2 linked regions of the Peribacillus simplex NBRC 15720 = DSM 1321 genome follow. The protein of the gene in region 1 interacts with the protein of each later gene in a pairwise test. Links are inferred from orthologs where the notes say so. Each region holds a gene or a part of one and is shown on either strand. Other genes may lie near its edges.

Region 1 (3,216 bases):
AGCCAAGCGTGCCGTTTCCCGTCTAATTGGATCGAATCCAGATAAAATGACAGCTTCAGGAGTATCATCAATAATAAGGTCAATACCTGTTAGCGTTTCTAACGTTCGGATATTTCGTCCTTCACGTCCGATTATCCGTCCTTTCATTTCATCGTTTGGAAGATTTACTACAGAAACGGTGGTTTCTGCAACATGATCAGCCGCACAACGCTGAATGGCAAGAGAAAGGACTTCTTTTGCTTTTTTATCAGCTTCTTCTTTGGCACGGGTATCACTTTCTTTAATCATAAGCGCTACATCGTGAGCCAGCTCGTTTTCCATTCGGTCTATAATGATTGCTTTAGCTTCTTCACGAGTTAAACCGGAAACACGTTCAAGCTCTGTTTGCTGCTTACGAACCGTCTCGTCCACTTTGCTTTCCATCTCTTCAATATGCTGTTGTCTTTGGTTTAGAGAATCTTCTTTTTTCTCCAAAAGGCTTTCACGTTTGTCTAACGTTTCATCCTTGCGGTCCAGATTCTCTTCTCTTTGCAATAACCGATTTTCTTGTTTTTGTAATTCGTTCCTTCTTTCACGGGCTTCCCGATCCGAATCGGCACGAACTTTATGAATTTCATCTTTTGCTTCCAACAAGGCTTCTTTCTTAAGTGCTTCCGCTTCACGTTTTGCATCCTCAAGGATGTGTTCTGCAGAGCCCTTTGCCCCTGCTATTTTACTCTCAAATTTTGATTTGTGAATAAAATAACCAACAACTGCACCGACGATTAGGCCAAGCAAAGTGAAGATGATTGTCATGGGTTCCATCGTTTCACCTCCCCTTGCTATGAACTTTTTACATAAAATGTTGAACTGTCGGCAAGTACATTGCACATAAATTCAATATACAGCACTTAATTTTCAAAATTTTAGTTTGAAAAATTGTAAAATATACATATTAATTGTATAGTTGAGAATTTTTATTGTCAAGCGTTTGTCCCTTATGTATCAATGATTATTCAAGTTTTCTTAATATTAACCATCATAATGTACAGCATTCATTATGGAAGAAGTCTGTAAATCTGATTTCAATGCCATTTAATCCTCTTAAAATTTCGCACTTTTCTCAAAATATATAGAAAAGGCCTAAGCGAACAAGCTTAGGCCATACCATTAATCAAGCAATTCAAAATGCTCTTCTGGTTCATTTTCTTCTGGTGGTAATTCATGCTCTCCATCGAGATTATAGTGATCTCTGATTTTCTGAGAAATTTCCTTAGCGATATCCTGATTTTCTTTCAAGAACAGCTTCGCATTTTCGCGGCCTTGTCCGACACGCTCTTCATTGTATGAATACCACGAGCCGCTTTTAAGGACGATATCAAGATCTGCACCCATATCGATGATTTCACCTTCCTGGGAAATCCCTTGACCATACATAATGTCAACTTCCGCTTGACGGAATGGTGGAGCAACCTTGTTTTTTACAACTTTGATTTTGGTTTTATTACCGACAATTTCATTTCCTTGTTTTAGTTGTTCCGCACGGCGCACTTCCAGACGAACAGTTGAATAGAACTTCAATGCCCGGCCTCCCGGAGTCGTTTCAGGATTCCCAAACATAACACCGATTTTTTCACGGACTTGGTTAATGAAAATGGCAATGGTATTTGATTTATTAATGGCACCAGACAGTTTTCTTAGTGCCTGAGACATCATCCGGGCTTGAAGACCCATATGGGAATCTCCCATTTCGCCTTCGATTTCAGCTTTAGGAACAAGTGCTGCCACCGAGTCAATGACAATGATATCCACCGCTCCACTTCGAACTAACGCTTCAGCGATCTCTAAGGCTTGTTCACCCGTATCAGGCTGTGAAAGCAGTAACTCATCGATATTCACACCAAGTTTTTCTGAATATGCTGGATCTAAGGCATGTTCGGCATCAATGAATGCAGCCGTGCCGCCAGTCTTTTGTACTTCTGCAATAGCATGTAATGCAACAGTCGTTTTACCGGAGCTTTCAGGTCCATATATCTCAATGACCCGGCCTCTTGGATATCCGCCCACTCCCAATGCTACGTCCAATGCTAAAGAACCGCTTGAAATCGTTGAAATTCTACGATCAGACTGTTCCCCAAGTTTCATAATGGAACCTTTACCAAATTGTTTTTCAATTTGTTTTAACGCCATATCTAAAGCCGCTTGACGATCACTCACTCAATTTCCTCCTCTATATTCAAATAATCGGCTGTCCGATTAAAGTTGTACTTACGTTAGCAATTATTTGAGATCAAGGTTTGTATCCTGTCTCAAAACCTATCTTTACTATATACTCTTTTTACTATTTTGCCAAGCAAAAAGTCGAACATTCATTCGTTTTTTTCTTTCGGGATATTCTTTGTAAAAAAGCGTTTTATCTTAAGGAAATCTCCATTTCCTTTCACTTACTCCCTAAAAAAAACATTTTCATTGAATTAACTTTTTTCTTTTTTCCCTATTTTTCAAGAAACAAACTTCTCAAACCAAATAAAAAGCAGAGCTGTAAAAAGCTCTGCTTTTAGCGTTTATAAATCCCTTAATAGGTAGTGACAGCCGTACTTCACACTCCGAATACGGTTTTGCGCCCTGCTTCCGGAAAGATTCAACTCCTTGAAATGAGTGTTCCCATCCCGATAGGAAATGCCAATAAATACTGTCCCTACAGGCTTGCCTTCTTGTTCATCCGGCCCTGCAACACCCGTAAAGCTTATGCCTACATCCGCATCGAGCTTGCTCCGGACATTAGAGGCCATTTCCATTGCACACTCACCGCTGACCACCCCATGCTCAGATATCGTATCATCACTGACGCCGAGGACATTCGACTTCGCATCATTCGTATAGCAGACAATTCCGCCTTTGAAGACTTTACCGGCACCCGGGATGGTTGTCAGCTGTTCTTGGAACATCCCTCCGGTCAAGCTTTCAGCTGCCGCGATTGAAAGCTTGCGGACCGTTAATTCTTTTACAAGTTCCTTTATTAGCGAAGTATTATCACTTCCATAATGGAACTTGCCGACCCTGCTGAGAATTTCTTTTTCCGCTTCTAAAATAAGCTCCTCGCATTTTTCTTTAGAAGAGTCTTTAGCAGTGATCCTTAACGTCACTTCCCCTTCGGCTGCCAGCGGAGCAATTGTCGGATTCGTTTGATTGACAAGGAGATCTTCAATCACCGTTTCCAGTTCGGCTTCACCTATA
Region 2 (3,076 bases), 3.5 Mb from region 1 along the record:
AGCAGGTCATCAAAACGAATAAATGGGCATAAATGAATAGTAAAGAGGGATAGAAAAGAAGCTAAAGAGAAAGAATAGGAGATTGGCTGATATACTGACTAATGTTAACATCCATCCTAATTACCAAGGGCATTACATATGGTTCGAGGCGATTGAGGAATATTTTAAAAAGTAATAAAAGGGGGAAAAGTAGCTATATCCACTTTTCTCCTTTTAAAGTTTACTCTTTGCATTTGCACCTAAAGAAAGCGGTATCATAATTTCTCAATCCTTAAAGACATCACTTTCTATCTTGAATAAATTCGCGCATTTCCTCTTTCGATATTCCTGAACCCATAATATCCTGCATAATTTCCATCCACTCTTCATCCATGCCCTTGTCTGCTTGTTCATTCAATAGAGCATCGACCTTAATACAAAGGATTCTAGCGATTTTTTCCAAAACTAAAATAGTAGGGTTTGTTTGAAGGTTTCTTTCCAGTGAGCTTATATAGGATTTGGCAACGCCGGATTTTGCGGAGAGTTCACTAATTGACATATTCCTTTCTTCCCTAAGCAATTTAACTCGGTAACCTATCATATAGACCACACCTAACCATTAATATGAAAATTATATACTCATTTAAACTATTACTTTTAGTTTACACATTTTCCTTTCATTTTTAATGATAACTAGGCACTAAAATACTTGACACAATTATATGTATAAACGGATTTTCCGGTTTTGGTAGGCATTTAGTTAGGTTATTTCTAGAAAATATTGTTAAATAACAAAAAGACCTAACAAATTATGGCAATGGGTGTATACTAAGGATTAATAAAATTGCTGGTGAAAATATTCTGGAAAACGGGGTATTTAATGTGATTAATACAATATAAAAATTAACAATTATTACCTTTGTATTACTATTTTCTTTTTTGTAAAATTACTTTGGCATTTGAAAAGTATTCTTTGATTGTAATTTCCATGTAAATTTCCTTGAAAATACATAAAAACTAGGTAATATTATGGTATAATGCAATAGGTCATTTTTAACATATCAGGAGGATGAAATGGAAGAAACTATTAGTATTAAAGATATTTTTAAAACATTAAAGAAACGTTGGAAGCTAATCATGCTGCTGACATTGATTGCCGCTCTGATTAGTGGAACAATTTCTTATTTCTTATTAACACCCGTTTATCAATCTTCAACACAGATTCTCGTTAATCAGAAACAATCTGGGAACCAATTGGACTCGAATCAAATACGATCTAATATCGACATGATCAATACATACAGTGTGATCATAAAAAGCCCTGCCATATTGGAGAAGGTCATTGATGAGCTTGAACTAGACCAAAGCGTAGATCAACTTAGTCAAAAAATTACGATTAACAGTCAAGAAAATTCGCAAGTCTTCTCATTAACGGTTCAGGATAGTAATCCGGCCAAGGCAGTTAAGATTGCCAACACGGTTTCTTCAATTTTTCAGAAGGAAATCAAAGATATTATGAAAGTAGACAATGTTAGCATACTTGCTAAGGCAGAAATTAAGGAGAATCCTTCGCCTGTAAAACCTAATCCATTATTGAATATCGCTATTGCAGTTGTGGTGGGATTGATGGCTGGAATAGGCTTGGCATTCCTACTAGAGTATTTGGACAATACGATTAAGGACGAGGATGATATAGAGAGACTCCTTGACTTACCATTACTTGGATCTATTCAAAAAATATCGCAACATAAATAAAGAACATTCAGTGGCATTAAGAAAGGAAGTGGGATTTTTGAGAAGTAAAGATGAAAAACAAGTGAATTTAATTGCGCAGAATAATCCTAAATCGCCTATTACTGAACAATATCGATTAATTAGGACAAACATACAGTTCTCTTCAGTAGATAAAGAAATCAAAACCATTGTGGTTACTTCATCAGAGCCTAATGATGGGAAATCGACTACAGCTGCCAACCTAGCGATTGTGCTTGCTCAAGAAGAGAAAAAAGTATTACTTGTGGATGCGGACTTAAGGAAACCATCGGTTCATTATGCTTTTAACCTTAGTAATATACATGGACTTACAAGCGTATTGACAAAGAAAATGGACTTAAGAAAAACTATCTTGAATTCAAATGTTTCAAATTTAGACATTTTAACAAGTGGGCCGATACCACCTAATCCTTCAGAGTTATTAAATTCTAAAGCGATAGAGACAGCCATTGATGAACTAAAAGAAATCTATGATTATATCATTTTTGATACTCCGCCCGTTCTGGTAGTGCCGGATTCCCAGATTGTAGCTAATAAATGTGATGGGGTGATCATGGTAGTGGCAAGCGGCAAGACAAACAAACAAAGTGCAGTAAAAGCAAAGGACCTTTTAATGAAAGCTAACACATCCTTGCTGGGAGTCGTTTTGAATGGCGTTGGGACGGATAACAGCAATTATTATTACTATAAATCTTAATCGAAATAATACAATTTTCGACAAAATAACACCCTGTTTAATGGGAGTTTTATATGCTACTATTAATCGGGGTATTAATTCCTATCTGATTTCTCTGTGATTAAGGCTAATATCCTATTTATTTAAAAAGGAAGTGTGTGAAATTTGATCGACATACATTGTCACATTCTCCCGGGAGTTGATGATGGATCCGCGGACATGGAGGAGAGCTTCAACATGGCAAAAAAAGCTGTAGAAGCAGGGATCACCCATTTATTTGCCACGCCACATCACTTAAATGAGAAATATGTAAATGTTAAGAGTGACATCATGGATCGTGTTGTGAGGTTAAATGAGAGTTTTCAACAAGAAAATATTCCTCTTACCATTCATCCCGGACAAGAAGTAAGAATACACCGGGACATATTCACTTCACTTGAAAAGGAAGAAATCCTAACTCTGGACGATAACGGTATGTATTTGCTGCTAGAGCTCCCGTCGGGAAAAGTCCCTACATACACACAAGAAGTGATTTATGAGCTGCTGCTTAAAGGAATAACACCGATTATTGTACATCCTGAGAGAAATAAGGAATTGATTAGGAATCATAAACTATTATTTGAATTGGTCCAGGAGGGCGCGTTAACT

Evidence for each region.
Region 2: the proteins of recA (region 1) and BS1321_RS20835 interact in binary tests that used the Bacillus subtilis proteins (3 or more experiments, as listed by UniProt). The link is inferred for Peribacillus simplex NBRC 15720 = DSM 1321 from one-to-one orthologs.

The regions. Positions count from the first base shown.
Region 1 is NZ_CP017704.1:856,980-860,195, forward strand. What follows is about bases 174-3,051. They hold recA (recombinase RecA), read right to left. Parts: upstream 2,197-3,051; coding sequence 1,150-2,196; downstream 174-1,149. Other genes in these bases: rny (ribonuclease Y), read right to left, coding at 174-804; BS1321_RS03905 (competence/damage-inducible protein A), read right to left, coding at 2,544-3,051. Also shown: more of rny, read right to left, coding at 1-173; more of BS1321_RS03905, read right to left, coding at 3,052-3,216. UniProt on the Bacillus subtilis protein: Multifunctional protein involved in homologous recombination, DNA repair and competence.
Region 2 is NZ_CP017704.1:4,317,986-4,321,061, forward strand. Bases 156-2,893 are described here. They hold BS1321_RS20835 (YveK family protein), read left to right. Parts: upstream 156-1,053; coding sequence 1,054-1,734; downstream 1,735-2,893. Other genes in these bases: BS1321_RS20830 (helix-turn-helix domain-containing protein), read right to left, coding at 281-580; BS1321_RS20840 (CpsD/CapB family tyrosine-protein kinase), read left to right, coding at 1,763-2,449; BS1321_RS20845 (tyrosine-protein phosphatase), read left to right, coding at 2,648-2,893. In the rest of the region: BS1321_RS20825 (SGNH/GDSL hydrolase family protein), read left to right, coding at 1-32; more of BS1321_RS20845, read left to right, coding at 2,894-3,076. UniProt on the Bacillus subtilis protein: Required for YwqD kinase activity. May bring YwqD and its substrates into contact. Probably involved in the regulation of capsular polysaccharide biosynthesis.